DNA from 4 places in the Paenibacillus sp. UNC217MF genome. Region 3 is predicted to be linked to each of the others. Evidence: riboswitches for the same ligand, from Rfam matches in the RefSeq annotation. Region 3 holds a riboswitch; each other region holds the start of a gene.
What was found. Region 3 has a riboswitch for cyclic di-GMP ahead of BP95_RS0124875 (CAP domain-containing protein). Riboswitches for the same ligand answer to the same signal wherever they lie in the genome.
Positions count from the first base shown of each region.

Region 1: it holds a riboswitch for cyclic di-GMP, as region 3 does, so the genes downstream of both, BP95_RS34215 (glycosyl hydrolase family 18 protein) here and BP95_RS0124875 (CAP domain-containing protein) in region 3, are expected to answer to the same signal.
Region 2: it holds a riboswitch for cyclic di-GMP, as region 3 does, so the genes downstream of both, BP95_RS32340 (CAP-associated domain-containing protein) here and BP95_RS0124875 (CAP domain-containing protein) in region 3, are expected to answer to the same signal.
Region 4: it holds a riboswitch for cyclic di-GMP, as region 3 does, so the genes downstream of both, BP95_RS0110915 (4'-phosphopantetheinyl transferase family protein) here and BP95_RS0124875 (CAP domain-containing protein) in region 3, are expected to answer to the same signal.

Region 1 is NZ_JMLT01000016.1:58,607-63,533, forward strand. It holds gene BP95_RS0109995 (AzlD domain-containing protein) at 1-215, opposite strand, end outside; gene BP95_RS0110000 (AzlC family ABC transporter permease) at 206-934, opposite strand; gene BP95_RS0110005 (TrmB family transcriptional regulator) at 1,014-1,823, opposite strand; cyclic di-GMP riboswitch class I at 2,409-2,493, shown strand; gene BP95_RS34215 (glycosyl hydrolase family 18 protein) at 2,605-4,927, shown strand, end outside.
Region 2 is NZ_JMLT01000013.1:145,636-150,562, reverse strand. It holds gene BP95_RS0109235 (DUF6612 family protein) at 459-1,256, opposite strand; gene BP95_RS0109230 (helix-turn-helix domain-containing protein) at 1,653-2,093, shown strand; gene BP95_RS0109225 (macrolide family glycosyltransferase) at 2,090-3,271, shown strand; cyclic di-GMP riboswitch class I at 3,447-3,536, shown strand; gene BP95_RS32340 (CAP-associated domain-containing protein) at 3,747-4,927, shown strand, end outside.
Region 3 is NZ_KK366029.1:119,569-124,495, forward strand. It holds gene BP95_RS0124865 (alpha/beta hydrolase family protein) at 1-492, opposite strand, end outside; gene BP95_RS33345 (hypothetical protein) at 756-908, shown strand; gene BP95_RS34665 (hypothetical protein) at 896-970, shown strand; cyclic di-GMP riboswitch class I at 1,099-1,189, shown strand; gene BP95_RS0124875 (CAP domain-containing protein) at 1,318-2,379, shown strand; gene BP95_RS0124880 (class D sortase) at 2,453-3,070, opposite strand; gene BP95_RS0124885 (NAD(P)/FAD-dependent oxidoreductase) at 3,256-4,188, opposite strand; gene BP95_RS0124890 (alpha/beta-type small acid-soluble spore protein) at 4,264-4,551, opposite strand; gene BP95_RS0124895 (SGNH/GDSL hydrolase family protein) at 4,715-4,927, shown strand, end outside.
Region 4 is NZ_JMLT01000017.1:117,057-121,983, forward strand. It holds gene BP95_RS0110910 (non-ribosomal peptide synthetase) at 1-2,896, opposite strand, end outside; gene BP95_RS0110915 (4'-phosphopantetheinyl transferase family protein) at 2,887-3,642, opposite strand; cyclic di-GMP riboswitch class I at 3,726-3,812, opposite strand; gene BP95_RS0110925 (copper amine oxidase N-terminal domain-containing protein) at 4,381-4,927, opposite strand, start outside.

The DNA.
Region 1 (4,927 bases), on a different contig from region 3:
ATGTTGTTGGTAAGAGATGTAAGCTTTCCGTCATGGATAAATATCTCTTGACCTATCAGAGCAGCTATTACAGAAATGGGGACATAATTTAACCAACGCATTGCCCATTCTGGTAATTCAAACCGACTAAGCACCATAAGAGGAACGACCCTTGGAATGAACGTGACAAAAGCTGAGCCTAGAATAATCAAAAAAATGTCCCATCTTACTTCCATTTTTCTACCACCATTCCTATTGTTGAAGCAATAATTGTAGCCACAATAACGCCCATACTGCTGGACAAAAAGAAAGAACTTCCCACAGCAATGACCACTGCAATAATTGCGACAACGATATCAAGTTTGATTCTATTTCGCCCTACCATAGAGAGTACGAGAATTCCAATAAACATAGCTGGCAAGGCAAATGCTAGTCCGAATTTCTCAGGATTCGAAATCCATTGCGCCAAAAATGCTCCTGCTAGATTCGCTGCAAGCCAATTTACATAAGCGGTTATGTTGAGGCCATGCATCCATTTCTCACTGATTCGCTTTTTCTTGGCCGCCTCGGTAATCGCGACACCGAATGTCTCATCGGTGAGTAGAGAACCTACTAGCATGTTGCGAAGTGGAGTAAGATGCCGGAAATAAGGTGCTAGTGCGGCACTAAGTAAAATATGACGAAGATTTACAAAGAAAATCGTAATAATAATGGCAGTAATCGAACTACTTGCTGCTATCATACCCGCAGCAATAAACTGAGCTGAGCCAGCATAGAGAATCATAGACATCAGAGCGATCTCAGCGATGCTAAGTCCCGCAGTCTTTTGGATCACACCTGCAGCTAATCCGATACTTAAATAACCCAGCAGCGTGGGGACACAATCTTTTACTCCTTGGATAAAGCTATCTTCAGCTCTCGGAGACGAATTCATTTGGACGTTCGACAGACTCATTTCATTCCCTCTTTATTTTCAAGTATTAGAAGCTAACTTACTAACTACTACGAAAAAGTGAAAGAAAATACGGTTCAATTTATTTGAACCGTTTTCCAGTAACAACATGAAATAGATTAGGAGCGTTTTTCCAAAGCGCTTCTGCTTTCTCTGGGCCCACTTCTTTCACTAATTCTGAGAACATAATGTCATGCCTGATGTATTCCATCGCGATTAACACAAGTGCCGGGTCTTCCGTTTTTACCGCCCATGCAGGTGTATTTTGCGCGAAATTTGCAATTAATACTTCTTCATTATCCCGTGCAACAATCGTTAAGCGGCCGTTCATACGTTCCTCAGCTACTTCTGGAGCCATGTAGTTGTGATGAGTCGTTGCCCCAAGCTGAATCTCAGGTGCTCCAAAAAGAATAGAAAAGACGTGGGTATCATCCTTTATCCGCTCATCTATAGCACCTTTTATCGAAGCGACTTGTGGTTCCCAAATCGACAACCATATTTCTTTTTTAGCTTTATCGATTATGTCAATCATTTCGGCCACAACGCGCTCATCACTGCTGATGCGTCGAATGACATCTACTTCTTGTTCACTTTCTAACGCAGATAAATTCTTTTCAAGATAATCCATAGAATTGTCAAAGTCATTACGCAATCGACGGATTAATTCTTTTGCTGGTAATGGCGCATAGGTTACAGGATCAGTAGGTACTGTATACACCGCACCTTTATCCATTAATTTTGCCAGTACTTCATATATCGTTGAACGAGGTACACCTGACCTTTTGCTTATTTCATATCCGGTTATAGGAGAATTTTTCAATAGCCCTATGTACGCTTTACATTCATATTGTGAAAAGCCCCACTTCTGAAGCTCTTTAAAAAGTTCTTCCATGGCATCTCCTTTAGTAGTTAGTGTGTTACTTACTATAAAATAAAATGGATTACCTGTCAAAGCAATCCTGGTTCCGTTTCGAAAAATGATCGTCAGACCACTGTTTTGTTCCTGATTCTTCAACTTTTGGATGAGGTATAATTGCCCAGAAAAGGAGGATCAGCCCTTTTTAATCCAGTCCAAGTACTATATAGTTGCATGAATTTTACTGATAAGGAAAGTTATATTCCGTTATCATTGTGTGAACTCTGGCTCGTTCATCCACACTACAATATATCTCCCCTCCTACCTAAGACCTACTGCCCAAACCTTGTCGGACATATGGAATATGTAAAAAAGCATAACAAGGAATAACAAGGGATCGGTGCAGTTACTAGGCTGATGTCCAGTATCAAACCATATGGAATTAACATACATCCTCTTATTCCATCCGGATTTCAACATGATATATTTCTAGTGAATAATAATATCGAACTATGTTCATATATTCACAAATAATCCGTATGACCCATTAAATAAACGTGAAACTGCTGTATATTTAACGGTGTAAACATGTATCGTTATGCAAGAGTATGCATGTTTGCAGGTATTACTAGGCAAAGCTAGGGAAATCTAGTGACGCAAAACTAAAGGGGCTAAGGAAGAAATTCTATGCCAGCCAGTTGCCGATTAATAGACCCCCATCTCTATTAGTCGTATGGTTGTTTTTGTATGATCCATGGCGAGATGCCCCACCCTAGCTGCCTATTAATAAAATCTATTGATAGGAAGTGAATAACGGATGAAGACTGGGAAAAAGCAGAGTGCACGGAGATTGTTCGCAATGACGGTAGTGACCATCATGATGTTCGTGTCTTCGTTGGCACCGGCTTATGCAGGGTCGGCTGTTTCCGCAGCACAGGAACCTGTGGTCAAAAACGCGACAAAGGAAATAAGGAATGTTATGTACTATGGCGATTGGTCGATTTGGGGAGGACAAGGGAACTTTTATCCTAAGGATATACCGGCCGATCAATTAACCCACCTGAACTATGCGTTTCTCGATTTTGATGCCCAAGGCAACCTTGTCTTTACGGATAAGGATGCGGCAGTAGAAGCGCCTGTCGGCCAGGAAGGCGTACAATGGCAAGCGGCCAATGCGGGCATCCTTATCGCCCTGCAGCAATTGCGCGCAGAAAACCCGAATCTGAAGATCGGCATTTCTCTTGGCGGATGGTCGAAATCAGGCGACTTCGCTGTCGTTGCAGCCGATGCTTCCAAACGGGCGAATCTGATCCAAAATGTCATGACATTCATCAAGTACACGAACATGGACTTCGTGGATGTCGATTGGGAGTTCCCGGCTGAAGTTCGACAGCCTGATCTGGTCGATAACAAGAACGATGAAGGCACGAAATACGCCACGCCGGAGGATAAAAACAATTATATTTTGCTCCTGCAAGATCTCAAAAACGCATTGAATAAGCAAGGAGCCCAGCTTGGGAAAGCATATGAACTGTCTGTTGCGCTTCCGGCGCCGAAGAGCAAGATCGATATCGGCATTGATGTGCCAAGACTATTCAACATTGTAGACTTCGCCAACATTATGAACTATGACATGCGCGGCGCATGGGATGAAGTAAGCGGCCACCATACTGGCTTGTATACGAATCCGAACGACCCGCTCACGGGCAACAACCTGTCGGTCGACGAAAGCGTAAAATATTTGATTGAGCAAGGTGCCGAGCCGAACAAGATTGTGATTGGGGCGGCGTACTATACTCGCGGCTGGGATAAAGTGTCGCAAGGAACCGATCCGAATCATCCGGGACTATTCGGCGAAGCTGCACTATCCGCCAAAGACGCGGATCAGTCTCCATCCCGCGGCGCCGTTGGCGAAGCAGCGCTCACCATTGGGGACGCCGGACGCCGAACGGGGATTTGGTCTTATCGCAACCTCGACAAGCTGAAGGCCACTTACCCGAATCTCAAGGAATATTGGGATGATGCAGCCAAAGCTCCCTATCTGTATGATGGGACAACTGGCGTATTCTACACCTATGACAATGAAAGATCCATTCAAGAGAAAACGAAATATGTGCTTGAGAATGGTCTGGGCGGCGTCATTGCTTGGATGGCTTCCAACGATGCACCTACTGCGAATCCTTCCAAGCGTGACAAATTAACAAAGACAACGAAAGAAGGCCTCTTCGGAAGCCAGCCGTTGACAACACATGAAATTAAATATACCAAGCTGGACGTTACGGCAGATGTGAAACCGTATACAGAAGCTTGGGGCAACAATAAAGGGGTAGAAATCACCCTTTTCAATAATGAGTCCTTGACCGAATCGAATTCTGTGTTGAGAGCCGTGGAAAGAAGCGCAAAAACGGTTAAGCTGCCGAAGCTTTACATCCAAGCCGATGGGCCGCTGACTTCCGGCGATTATTTGGCAGGTACCGTAACCAATGAGAACGGTTACACGGTCGTCGATTTGAAATCGGTCTATGATGCAAAAACGATTGAAACTGGCAGATCCTATACATTCAAACTGAAGGGAGATGCCAAGATTACAAGCATGGAGCTGGTTCAGCGGGTATCGGATAACAGCCCGGAGATGAACAGACAGCTCATTCTGGGTGATGAAGCTCCAAGCAAGAATCAACCGCCTGTATTGCATGGCATAGCAGACCTGACGCTGAAAGTCGGCGACAACTTTGACAAGCTGGCCGGTGTAACGGCTACCGACGCTGAAGACGGAGATCTGACATCACGTATTAACGTAACGGGAGAAGTCAATACGAATGCAGCCGGCAAGTATGAGCTGATTTACTCCGTTACGGACTCGCAAGGACTAACGGTCGAGAAAAAACGTACCATTACCGTTATCGAAGCTCCAAGCAAGAATCAACCGCCTGTATTGCATGGCATTGCGAATCTGACGCTTACAGTCGGCGACAGCTTTGACAAGTTGGCTGGCGTAACGGCTACGGACGCAGAAGACGGAGATCTCACATTCCACATTGCCGTGACGGGAGAAGTCGATACGAATGCAGCCGGCAAGTATGAGCTAGTGTACTCCGTTACGGATTCGCAAGGATTAACGGGCGAGAAAAAACGTACCA
Region 2 (4,927 bases), on a different contig from region 3:
AACGCCAAGCGAGAGAACAGCTTCATAAAGAAAGTATTTGCTTGTGTGTATGCAAAAAAGGGCAAGGCGAACGAATCGCCTTGCCCTATACAAATAGCCCATAATAGGTAGTTCAATTTATCCTTAGTGCTGCAGACCAATACGAACAGACCGTGTCTGTTGGTTCCGCTTGGTTCTGCACCCAAAGTTCATGAACGCGTACTTGTATATGAAAAAAGGAATCGGTTCTTTATCCACTGTTCTTCGATTGGCATTAAGCTAAAAATGGGCAGACTTCTCCCGTCTTAAGCCAATTTCCGTTGAAGAACAGTTGACAATACCGCCATCCCCTTTCTAATCCTCATCATCATAAAATGGTATTACGAGGAAAATCATACACGATCATAGCTCGTCCTGTCAAGAATATGCAAAAACCGCCGCATTCAAAAGATGCGGCGGAATCGTAGAAAAATAACTTCTTATTGAGCGCTTTTTATAATATGCTGTGGCACTTTAATCTGAGGAACCACATTGTGTCTAGTGTATGTTGAGTTACTTACAAAATGATCCTCAATTTTTCGTCCGGATTCTTCCCCAGACTTTGTATATTCTAAAGCGGTACTCATAAGAAAATAATTATCCTTATTGATCCGATATTTAATGACTATGTTTTTCATATCGAGCATGATTTGTTTATTACCCTTTTGCTCCGACTTTTCCTGTTCTAATTTATCCTCTTCCTTGCTTGGTAACTCCGACCACAAAAAATGTTCAGCTTCCTTAGCTTTTTCATTTTCCAAACTCACTGTCACGATATAATCATTGCCTTCTGAAATAATGTTCGCTTCATTTGCATACATCTTGATCTGTCTAAAGAGCTCATTCAAATCCATATCCTTCTGTATTTGAGTTGGATTCATCAAATCATCCGGCAATTTCCTCCATTGACCATCATATTGAAGAAAATATGACCCTTCATTCGTTTGGTACTTTTTTAAAGTTAAATTCACCTCATTAGATATTATCGAATTTTCGAAATATAAGCCGATCGGTTCTTTCGTATAATCAAATCTTATTTTAGTTAGCTTAGAAGCTTCAATTTTTTGATCTGCCTTGATTGTCTCTGTCTGATTGATATCCAAGGAAAAGCTCTTTACACTTTTATCAGCCTCAATTGCTTTCTGCAATACTTCATCGGCTGTCGGCATCGTATTGCCGCATGCCGTTATCCCTAGTAATGATAAGAATGCTAGTAGTATGGTTATCCGTTTTTTCAAAATAACAGCCCCCTAAAATAATCTGCTTTACCCATGTTAGCCAATTTATAAAGAAGGGAACAGTAAGTTAAAACCTATTACTTCAATAAAATAGAAGCATTTGGACATCATCGATACATCTAATGGATACAGCAAGACTGTCGACAGTCTTGTTCTTTAACAGAACACCTCAGTTTGTATTCTCTATTAATTTGGTATGATATGGACAAATAACAGTGCACAAGTATTGGATATATTGCGAAAAATTTTTGGTTCGCAATCGAATACGGCGCTATCGACGTTAGCTTCATCTATGACTTGTACTTTGCCACAATTCTTAACATAAAATGTTGCGAATTGTTGATAGATTTCCACCTTGGTTCTTCTATATATTTAACGTATACGGAGATGAAAAATATGATTGGTATGAATATTCGTGTGTTGCGTAAAAAGCATAAATTCAGTCAGGAACAATTAGCTGAGAAGGTAAACGTGTCACGACAGACCGTAGCAAAGTGGGAAAACGGGGAGGCCTTGCCCGATATTTTTAAATGCAAAATACTCGCTGAACTTTTCCAAGTAACCCTGGATCAATTATCCCGTGATATGAGTGAAGAAGCGGCGAATCAGCTCGTTCCCACGGGGAAGCAGTTCTTTGGTGTTGTGAAGGTAGGAGATCGGGGACAGATTGTCATTCCCAAACAGGCACGCGAAATGTATCAGATACAAGCTGGTGATAAGCTGATTGTCTTGGGGGAAGATGCGACAAAAGGGATTGCTCTCTTAAAAAGTAATCATTTCATGGAATTTGTAGAGATGATCCAAAAAGCGGAGCGAGAGGTAGATGAATCAGAATGAGCAAAATTGTATTTTTTTCGATACCCGCACATGGTCATACCAATCCAACCATTCCGGTGGTTGCCGAGTTAGTCAATAGAGGCCATCAAGTTTGGTACTATTCCTTTCTAGAATTTCAGGAAAAAATAAAAGGTGCTGGTGCTGCATTCATTGCTTGTGATGAGTTCTTGCCCCAGCTTTCACAAAAGGAATTGGATCGCAAGGTTGGCAAAGATTTTACAGCATTAATTGAGATGGTTGCCGATACGACCATTGCTTTGGATGAGAAGGTATGTCAGGAATTAAGGGAAATCCAGCCGGATTGTATTGTATCTGACTCTATATGCTTTTGGGGAAAATTATTTGCTAAAAAACTAGAAATTCCATATGTTTGTTCGACTACTACCTTTGCTTTTAATCAGTACACCGCGAAACTGATGAAGCGTGGTTTCATCGATGTATGGAGGATGATCGTGGGTTGGCCCCGAATGAACAGAAAAATTCAGTTGTTAAAGAATCATGGTTATGAGATAGGGAATGTTGTATCGATTGTTCAAAATAATAATGAAACAGACACCATTGTTTATACCTCGAAAGAATTCCAGCCGATGGCGGATACGTTTTCTGAGCGATATGCTTTTGTCGGACCATCCATCAGGCAGTCTCCGCCGATACAGATTAATAAAAAAGATAGAAAACTAATCTACATTTCACTTGGGACTATACTGAATCAAAATCAAGATTTTTACCAAAAAGTTATTCAGGCATTTGCAGATACGGACTATGATGTTGTGATGTCAGTTGGTGAAAAAACGGAGATTGCTTCTCTTGGCAACATACCAAGAAATTTCACAGTGAATAACGTCGTGGATCAAATATCGGTATTGCAAACAGCCGATGTATTTATTACCCATTGTGGCATGAATAGTGTGAATGAAAGCCTGTATTTTGGAGTTCCAATGGTTTTATTTCCGCAACATAGCGAACAAGGATTAGTGGCTGATCGGGTTGCTCAACTGGGTGCAGGTTTAAAGTTGAAAGGAAAGAAGCCAAAATATTTGGCAGCAGCGGTATCTGAGGTGTTGACGAATCGGACTTATCAGGAAAATGCGCAAAAACTGTCAGAAACTTTTCAGAATGCTGGTGGTGCAGTAGAAGCGGCAAATGTGATTTTAACTAAAATTCGAGCGAAGTCTTAGTGTACTTTCATGATCCTTTTTTTAAAATGGGGCAGCTTCATTGAAGAAGTGCATGACGAACATAAATCGTACTGGGTTGATAGACCTGGTACTTGATTGAATTTTGCGTACCTATAGGCACAGTTGTATACAAGCTGTTCATTTACATGTTACTATAGACATTTAATCTGTAACATTTGGATAATGGCAAACCCTAGCGAAAGCAGGGGACGCAAAGCCACGGGTCTAATGTATTTCACAATGCGATGACAGCCGGGTTGCCCTAATTGCGACATTACGTGCGTCTTTTTTTATTGCGCTGCCATTAGGGTGGCGCTTTTTTTGTGCTATTGTAAAGCGTCCCCGATGTTCATCTCATTTGATCGCAGAATGTAAAAGAATAGGAGATGTAATGATGCGGCCATGTTGTACAGCAACCAACAACGCAATGTACCAAGAACAGCATAAACACATTAAAGCAGGAAGAATGCGGCGTATGACGATTACAGCTAGCGCTGCGCTGTTAGCCGGGATGCTTATCTATCAGCCGACCCTTTATGCAGCGGATAAGCTGGTCGGTAGTATGATTACTGTCACGAAAACGAACAATGCTCTGCAGGCAGGGGCAGACCAACTGCAAGGCATCACCATAGGAATGAGCGAGGATCAACTATTCCAAAAAATCGGACTGCCGGTTCGCAAGGATCTAAGTGAATATGGCTTCGAGTGGTATATTTACAATCAGGATTATAAACATTACTTACAAGTTGGTGTTCAGGACCACAAGGTCGTTGCACTCTATACGAATGCGAATGATTCTTATGGAAGCATTGGATTCGGTTCAACCAAGCAGGAGGTAGAGGCAGCCTTCGGATCTTCCCTCAGTCAAATTAGGAAAGGCAATACGATTTACAATATGGACAACAGCGGACAATATAGCCTGTACAAGGTCGGCGGTATGTATGCAACCGTGTTCTATGATCTCCATCAAGGGAATACGGTGACGGCTGTCCAATTTATTGCCCAGGATGTGGAACTGGCGTTCAAGGGGTACTTTGGCACGCCTAGCAAGCGATTGCAGACAAGCTTTGAGCAACAAATCCTCGATTTGGCTAATGCTGTGCGTGTCCGCGAGGGCATGAAGCCATTGAAGTGGAATGAAAAGGCTGCGGGAACTGCTCGCAAGCATAGCGACGATATGGGGCTGAGAAGCTTCTTCGATCATAACAATCCGGACGGCAAATCCCCGTTCGATCGGCTGAAGGCGGACGGAATCGTATACCAAAAGGCAGGGGAAAACATTGCTGCTGGACAGTCGAGTGCCATCTTCGTTCACGAGAACTGGATGAACTCGAAAGGACATCGTTCGAATATTTTGGGAGACTTTTCTCATCTAGGGGTGGGTGTGTACTTCGGGGGGAATTCAAATGTATATTACACACAGAACTTCGTCACGCAGAATTCCGTCGACGATAAAAAGCCCGATCCCGATGTTGTATCTCCTAGCCTCAGCGAATCTAAGGTTCTGACAGGAGATCCATTCGATGTAAAGGTCGAATATTCTGTGTCGGAAGCAGTATATTCAGCTTCATTCAGTCTTACTTATGACAGCCGCTTGACTCTCTTAGATATAAAGCCAAGCGTTACGATGGCTACCTATCAAAAGTTGAACTATCC
Region 3 (4,927 bases):
TACGGTCTTCTGCACATTATCTACTTGTGCGGGGTACCAGAATTGCACAAGGATTTTACGTTTATCTCCACCATTCTCTGTATAGATCTCCTCTCGACCTTCATCCGTTAGCGACATCGTAAATGTGCCTACTTGATAGGGTCCCTCCAGTTTCGGCAGCTGAAAAACAGGCAAGTATGACGACAACAAGACGTTCAATGTGATTACGACGCAGGATAGGCCAAATAAAGTATAGCGCACAGATTTCCACAGATTGAACGTGCTAGATGACCGTATACTTTTCCAACATAGACTCCCCGTTACTACGATAGTTAGGCTGTACACGCCGAACATCTGCCATCGATAACCCTCTTGCCACAAGTGCAGCGTGAGAATGGACATGCTGATTGTACTGGCTACGATGCCGGTTAGCCGGGGCAGTTTGCGTGTAAATAGAGTACTTATCAATAATGCAAAGCAAGAGAAAGCTAGCAATATTTCATAGAGCCGCATAACGTTCCTATTCCTCCCGTTCTTCAGAGCGTACTTGCCTCTGTCTATTGAGCGTAAAGGGTGAAGATTAAGGAGAGGTCGATCGTTCGTTTAAAATTCGTTTAAAGAGTGAACCACGTATGTTTCAGTTTTTGTTCAGAATCATGGATTATTGTGTAAGTAGACTCTCGCCTAACGACGACTGACCCTGATCAGCCTACGGTACCTGGTGAGACGACAGATCCCGATACAGGAAATACGACGGAACCGGGTGGAAGCATGGCATGGGCAATCCAGACGGTGACAAGGATGATGAAGGAAATCCTGATGATGCAGATCTAGGAGGCAAGACGGATTCGAAGAAGCCGAATGCTAAGCGGGGGGTAAGCTGCCGCAAACTGGTGAAGAAGCGCCTGTATCGCCAATCGTCGGTATGATTCTCATTACTGCCGCAGCACTCATGTGGATAGCTCGGAAACGATTATTTGTAAGGCGTTGATATATGAACCGCCAAGGAGAGTTCCTTGGCGGTTAGCCTACTATTCTGTCCACATACAGAAGATTACAATCGTTCAGGAGTGTACAAGCAGTTCTGTTGCATGTTACCATAGACATATAACTGTTACATTTGGATAATGGCAAACCCTCGCGAAAGCAGGGGACGCAAAGCCACGGGTCTAATGCATTTACACAATGCGATGACAGCCGGGTTGCCCTAATTGCGACAATACGAGCGTCTATTTAAGTGCGCCGCCATTAGGGTGGCGCTTTTTTGTATATACAAGAAGCGCCCCTGGTGTTCATCTCATTCGAGCGGATAACGTCAAAGAATGGGAGATGGTAAGGATGCGGACACGTTGTACGGAAACGACTGACAACAACGCAAACTGGCAAGTAGAAGAAAAACAATCATTGGTAGGCAGCAAGCGAAGAATTGCAATAGGGCTTAGTGCTGCATTGCTGTTCGGCATGTTCATGCCACAGCCAACTCTCTATGCAGCGGATGAAACTAGCGGAAGCGGGACTGCTGCATCAGAATTGTTGAATGTGCCACAGGCGGCAGGAGTCAAGGTTCAGGGCATTTCGCTCGGTATGAGTGAGAAGCAGCTCTTCGAGCGACTGGGACAACCAGCACGCAAAGACGTAAGCGAGTACGGGTTCGAGTGGTACATCTATAACAAGGATTATAAGCAGTATGTGCAGGTCGGTGTGCTCAACAAGAAAGTTGTAGCTCTATACTCGAATGCTAAGGCTGATTATGGCAGCATTGGATTTGGTTCGACGAAGCAGGAAGTTACAGCAGCCTACGGGTCTTCCATCAGCCGAATTAAGAAAGGCAATACCATCTATAACTACAAGGATAACGGCGGAACATACAGTATGCACAAGGTAGGCGACGTTTATGCGACGGTGTTCTATGATGTGAGTCAGCGCGGCACGGTAACAGCTGTCCAATTCATTGCTGAAGCTGTGGAGTTGTCGTTCAAGGGTTACTTCGGTACGCCTAGCGAGCAATTGCGGACAAGCTTCGAGCAGCAAATATTCGATCTAGCGAACGCAGTTCGCGTACGCAATGGCAAGAAGCCGCTGCAATGGAACGATAAGATCGCAGGAACAGCACGCAAGCATAGCGGTGATATGGGAGAAAGAAGCTTCTTCGATCATAATAATCCGGATGGTAAGTCGCCGTTCGATCGAATAAAGGCAGACGGAATCATATATAAGTCCGCAGGAGAGAATATTGCCGCTGGCCAGACGAGTGCCATCTTCGTTCATGAGAACTGGATGAACTCGGAAGGGCATCGTGCCAACATATTAGGAGATTATTCGCGAATGGGTGTAGGCGTATTTTTCGGAGGTAAATCGAAAGTCTACTACACGGAAAACTTCTATACGCCACGAAGCTAGCAGGCCGTGTTAAAAAGACGCCTTCAATCCCACAGAAACAGTGGTGTTGGAGGCGTCTTTGATTGATGCGGCGTTATGGGGTCTTCTCCATGACAGCCTTCACAATAAGCCGGTGTGTGGCTGTGTCGATTGGATCACAGGTGATGAGTGTCAGCTCCCGATCCGTTGGATTCTGATCGAGAACGGACAGATCTTCTGGGGTCACGACGGATTTCGATTGCACGGTATACGTGTAGGTCTGATCCGACGTTTCTAATTGAACTTTATCGCCTTGTTTTAACTCATTGAGTCTATTGAAGTGTCTGCCGAATGTCAGACTACGATGGCTCGCCAATACAAAGTTGCCGATCTCGCCCGGCATTCGGCCGGGGACAACGATTCCACTTCCAACCTTGAGAGAGGCAGGTGTGGCTTCTTCTACCATAGGTTCCCGCAGATCGATTTTGTCGATCGATATTGCCCCATATACAAGGAGACCGTCAATGGATTTAGGCTCCTGTTTTTTTGGTGTGGTTGAATCGGTTTGTATCTTGGAGGTTACTTGAATGCTGTCTTGCGGCAAGTTGTCCCACTCCGTAAGGAGCCGAAGCTCTCTTTGTTGTTCGTTGTATTGATTCCACTTCGGATATAGGATAAGGGCTAACCCGGCAAGGAGAAACAATAGAGCCGTGAAACCAAGCAATCTGGACATGATTTGATTCTTTTTCGTAATAAGAGGCACCCCCTTAACGCACTATGTCTGTGCCTCTATTGTACCGTATGTAGCAATATGTTTTCCATAACCCACCATGCTGGTAGGTGCAGTTCGTAGGGGATCGGATAGCAGCAGTGAAGCTCAATTGCAGCAACCGGATGCTGGAAGGAGGCGTTAGCAATCTAAGATGATGAGGATCCTTCCTTAGGGGAAGCCTGCTGAAGGATTGCTTTATGCATCCAAATTGCAGCTTGTGAACCTTCCGCCATCGCAATCGTAACCTGTTCCGAATGCACACATACATCTCCTGCCGCCCATACATTCGGGACATTGGTCATTTTCGTACGTGGATCCACCATAATGTGTTTATTTTCATGCCGCTCTATCCCAATCTGCTCTGCGAGGGAGGACTTCACCTCATTGCCTCCGAAGGCAACAAATCCACGCTCTCCATCGATGATCCTTCCATCGGAAAGTCTCACGCCACGGAAGACACCTTCTTCCTTACATACTACTTCTTCAATCTGTGCATCAATTACTTCAATTTTCTGTGCGTCCAATTGTTGCATTTGATCAGCAGACAAGGGCTTCTGCTCGTGATTCACATAGACGATGTCACGGGTCCAATACAATAGCGTTAGTGCCATATCAGCTCCGGTAGAGCCAGAACCGAGCACAATGGTTCGCCGACCGCTCACTTCATAACCATCGCAATCAGGGCATACATACACCGTAAGGCCTAGGCAGGGCATGAGATTGGGCAAGGATGGAAGCCGATCCATGATTCCAGTGGCGAGCAGGAGTGTACTTGCTGTGAAGAGGCCGTTCTCTGTTGTCGTCACGGTGAAGCCATGCTCGCCATTAGGTGCGAGACTCGTCACGGTATCTTCAAGCAGATGTATGCCTAACGATGTGGCCTGCCGTTTACCCAAAAGACGAAGCTGAGTACCGGACACTCCCTCAGGCCATCCGAGCACATTATGGTAGGAACGGCATATCGTAGATCTGCCATAACCACTATCGATCACCAGCACGCGGTGTCGGTATCTCCCCAGCTGAATGGCAGCTTGCAGCCCGGCAATGCCGCCACCAATAATAATGCTCTCATAGCACATAAGCAGACACTCCTACCGTTTCTGAATGATTATTGCATGAAATAATGTCTGGCATGCCAAGAAAGAGATCTTATCTTACTTCCCCTGCTGCTTCGTTAAATTCTCCTGAGCAAGGCGAATCATCTCCCGCACCATCGAGCCGCCGATTCGTCCGCCAACGCGACCTGCATCTTCCGTTGACAACTGTCCATTGTACCCTTCTTGCAACGGCACACCCAGTTCCTTAGCTACCTCATATTTGACATCATTCGGCCGGTTCGGATCTACTGCAAATCCTTCGCGGCGCATGACCTCGGCTTTAAAAGCATTGACACTGTTCTCGGCACCTGTAACAAGCAACTTTCGACGACTTCTTCGGGACATAACCTTGTTCCTCCTGTGTCTTCAAAATTAATACTCTTCATACATTCCCCCTCCCAATCGAAATTATGTAAGAAGTGAAGAGGAGTAGGAATATACTATGGAGAATTAATCCAGTGAGTAAGTGTCTGTTTGGGTAAGCACACCATTCGAGAGGAGCTTGCAAATGGATTCGGAATATCAAGATGTACAAGTGAAGGAAGCAGAGTTAACGGTGGAGCAGCAGAGGACGAATACATCCGATGTGATCTGGTATTCGCCGCTTGAAGCGCCGTTCGCAATTGCTGGATTACACTGGCTGTCTACGGAGGGGAAATATCGACGGCTCCCCGTATCGCCAGAACACAAAATTCCAGAGGGAGTCGACTGGCTGGCGGAT
Region 4 (4,927 bases), on a different contig from region 3:
AGTCCTTATATTGCAGCTTGATTGAGGCCAGCTCCTCGCCCTTATAGATTGCAGCCAGTTCTTCTGCAAACACACTGAGCGAGGTTCCGTCGAAGACGATATGGTGAATATCCAGCATCAGTATGTAGCTGTCTGCTGCCACTTTCGCAATCGCAGCACGTAGAAGCGATTGCTCCTCCAACTGGAATGGACGGACGAATTCATTCGCCAGTTCAGCAGCAGTACGGCCCTCGGCCTCTATAATCGGCACATCCATATCAACTGTCTCATGCACCTTCTGTACGATCTGTTCCTCTTCCCAATGGAATGAAGTACGGAATGCTTCATGACGCTCTACGATTTGGTGTAGAGCCTTCTTCAGGCGGCCGGTATCCAAATGGCCTTTCACTTCGTACACGAGTGGAATGTTGTAGGCCATGCCAACTCCGCCCCGTTGTTGCAGCGCGAACATACGTGTCTGTGCAGGTGCGAGACGATAATGCGCCTTCTTCTCGGCTGGCGTTATCGATTCGTATTGTTCTTGCGCTCCTCCGTCGATAATTGCAGCAAGCTTGCCGACATATGGATTCGAGAACAATTCCTTGAAGGACAATGAGATATGGAAGTCAGCTGCGATACGTGCTTGCAGCTGTGCCAGCTTCAACGAATGCCCGCCAATCTCGAAGAAGTGATCCGCTGTGCCAATTGGAGAGATGCCAAGCAGTTCCTCCCATATCGCCGCAAGCTTCTTCTCCGTATCCGTTACAGGAGCTTGATATTCGGTAGAGATGCGCTCCTGCTTCTCAGGCTGAGGCAGCTTGGCCCGATCAATCTTGCCGTTGATCGTAAGCGGCATGCGCTCCAAGAACATGAAGTATGCCGGCACCATGAACTCAGGCAAATGCGAAGACAAGTACTCTCGCATTGCACTCGCTGTCATGCCTTCTTCCGCTACAATGTAAGCACAGAGAGCCTTCTGGCCAGGCGACTCTTCAAAAGCTACAACCAGTGCTTCCGTTACTTGCTCGTGCGTATGAATCTGCGCTTCAATCTCACCGAGCTCCATGCGATAGCCGCGAATCTTCACTTGATGATCTTTGCGTCCGACGAATTCCAAGTTGCCATCTGGCAACATGCGCACAAGGTCACCTGTTTTATAGATTCGTTCGCCAGCTACGAATGGACTATCCGCGAACTTCTCACGCGTCATCTCATCCTTATTCAAGTAGCCACGTGCTACGCCTTCACCGCCGACCCACAGCTCTCCTACAGCGCCAATCGGCTGCAGCATGCCGTAATCATTGACAACATAAGCGGTTGAGTTCGTAATTGGCGTACCGATAGGAATTGTCCCGTCTCCCTCTTCCTTCATCAGATAAGAAGTAGAGAAGGTTGTATTTTCAGTAGGACCATAAATATTCGAAATCTCAATCGGTGCACAGTCCTTAGCCGCTCGATAGAAGTGCTTTGGCGACATCAGCTCTCCACCGACAAGCAATTGGCGAAGCGGCGCAAATATGCGCGGATTGCGATCAACCAATTGAATGAACAGCGCCGTCGTCAAGAACATAATCGTTACCTGATGGCGGATGAGCGCTTCCTCCAGCTGCTCAGCGTCCAGTATCGTCGTCTTATCGATGAGCACGAGCCCTAAGCCATTCAACAAGGAGCCCCAGATTTCAAAGGTTGAGGCATCGAAGACAAGTGATCCCGTCTGCAAAATACGGTCGCCTTCGCCAAACTTCACATAATTCGTGCGCTTTACTAGGCGAATGACATTACGATGAGTAACCATGACGCCCTTAGGTCTTCCTGTCGAACCGGATGTGTAAATGATATATATAAGATCTTCTGGCTGATTCACAGATACCAGATTATCGCTAGATTCATCAGCAAGGCTCGGGTCATCCATATGAACCTGCTCGATGGTATTCGGCAAATCTATATCTGACGATCTGCTAGTCAGTACCAGCTTCGTACGACTGTCTTCCAGGACATATTGAATGCGATCCTGAGGGTGATCGGGATCAAGTGGAACATAAGCTCCTCCCGCCTTGAGAATCGCTAAGATACCGACAACCATCTCTGCACTGCGCTCTGCCATAATACCAACAGACTGTTCCCGATCGATGCCAAGCTTCCGCAGCCTGCGCGCCAATTGATTCGCACGAGCATTCAACTCGCAATAGGTCAACTCGCGATCATCTTCGATGACAGCTACTCGATCCGGATGCAGCTTAGCCTGTTCCTCGAACAGCGCCTGAACCGTGAATGTATGAGGATATTCAGCTCGCGTCTGATTCATCCCCTCAATTAACTGGCGCTTGTCCTGCTCTGTCAGCATTTCCAGCTCGCCAATACGCTTCTGAGGATGCTTCACAGCTTCATCCAGCAGCTGCAAGAAGTACTCCCCCAGCTTCTCTACCGTCGATAACTGGAACTGATTTTCCTTGTAATACATTGTGAACATTGGTAATGCGCCCGTTCCAGCAGCATGCTGAATGCAGCCGTGCAGGTCACATACCTGCTCTCCCTCTGGAAGCACGGGCTGAACATCTTCTCCGTACCAGCAATACGTTGCCACATCACTGTCAGAAGCTATTTCAGAGCAAGTCAGGTTACGTCCTTCTGCGCAAGCCGACAAGCTGTTATGAATGCTCATAATTCCTTGCAAGGTTACGTCATCCTGACTGACTACTGTATGGTTGCCATTGCCGTGTCCCGCTTGAACGGCATGAAGAGTTACTTGCTGCGAGTTGTAGAACCGGGACAACAGCGTTGCCCACGCACTGAACATGACGGATTCCAACTTGACCGAATGCTCGGCCGAATGCTTCTTTAGAAGACGCATTGTCTCCTCAGGCAGTTCGATAGAATGTACGTCATAGCCTGCCAATCGTTCTACTGTCAATTCCATGAAAGCCAATTCTCGTCCTCTCCTTTATACGATCCAACCCATTTCGTAAACCTATGAGTCAACTGCTCCCATGTGATGTACTCTATTTGCTTGGCAAATTCCATATGCTGTGCGCACACAGTCATACTATAGCCTGTTACAGGAACGACATATTGCTTTACATAATTATGATCAACATTCCATAATTGATTATGCTGTATAGGTACAGCTGTCTCCTGCACAATCTCGAATGTGCTAGGAGGCAGGCTGAGACCCGTTCCTAATGCCTTCAGAACACTTTCCTTAGCCGTCCATATGTAAAAAAACAATTCCTGACGCGCACGACTGTCGTTCGTATTTGCAAGCAATTCCAACTCACGCGGCGAGCATATCAGCCTAGCCACGTCCATGTTCCATTCTCCTGCTTGCTCTATATCAATCCCGATTGGCGCTTCATCCAATGCCACTGCTATGAACGCACCGGCGTGAGAGATGTTGAAAAATACTGGATCACCCTCCACATATGGCTTGCCGAAGGGATGAGTGTGAATAACAAGTTCGTTATTCGAACATTTCAAGGTTCGACATAGCAGCATGCGTGCCAATATGTCAGCCGCAACCGTGCAATAAAGATCTTCACGGTTCCGAAGTCTATCTAACCTTTTGTATTTTTCAGGTGTAACGAACGGGATAAATCGATCCATCAATGAATCTATGTCTTCGTAGGAAGTACACTCGTCCCATTTTAGCAACACAATTTCCATCATTTACCCCAGCTTCTGTGCGCAAAAAAAAGGCCATTCTGCATAGCCTTGTCACCGAATAACCGTTGTGTAGTTACCGCAACATTAATGGCAACCCGGCCGCCGTAATCCGTGAAGATGTTAGGCCCGCGGCTTTGCGTCCTCATCTTTCGAAGAGTTTGCCTTTCAATCCTGATGTTGTTCTTCTTGATGTATCCATTGCGTGTTGCAGATCGATTATCAGGCAAGAATGTCATAGCAATGTTACGCACTAGTTCTTGTGACATGTATCGCGTGAATAGGTCTAAAGTACATATTACATATCAGCATGTTGGACGGTCGCATTCCCTATCCAACTCAAGACCCATATTTTATATCGGTTGCTCGAATGAAAAGATTAATACTTTTTCATAACACTTTTCAATTTTTCGACACGAAAAATCATTTTTTGTCATTTTATAGTCATTTTCAAGGTGGTTTCACCCTATTTCCGACAAAAACACCCCTATCCTCTCCATCCTTGCTCCCATAGATTCGTACAATTCCCTCCAACTGCTCGAACATTTGTCGATTTCCCTATAGAGCCACTACTGCTTAGCCCCCCTCTCCCCTACCAATTACCTAATAGACAGCACTGAAGTCATTTCTTACTCATTACACAACTCTCTTGTACTCTTGGTGATACATAAAAAGCCTCGGAAATCATTCCGAGGCTCTTATTGAATGCCATCTATCTATCTTCTCTATCCCACATCATGAGGATTAATATCCGTCACCAACTGTCATTTCGTTGGATGCAGTGGACAGCGCATTCACCGTTGCACTTCGTCCATCTGCTATGGACATCACGAATACTTTATAGGTAACGCCTGTGCGAATCGGATTTCCATATGCATCATTATCGGACAGCGAGAATATGGTTGAACCATCGCCTGATACACTAACCAATTTATAATTACTTCCTGCCACACGATTTGCCTGATCCAGGTTGAATGAACCCGCTGAACCGGAAGGAACAGCCATCACTGCGTAATAGGCAATTCCGTTATCACTGCCTGGCTTCGTGAAGTAAGCCTTGAAATCATTCACGCCTTCTCTCGCTGCAAACACGTTCGTAGGTGCCTGAACAGATTGATCTACCAAGGAAAATTCACCAGAAGGCGAAGACAAGGCATTCGAGGAGCCGCTTCTATTGTCAGCTACCGTAAGCACAAATACCCGGTAAGCAACACCTTTTTGAATGTCGTTGCCTTGAACATCCCGCAAGCCGCTTGTTAGCGATTGTCTTACATAGCCACTCTGATTCCCA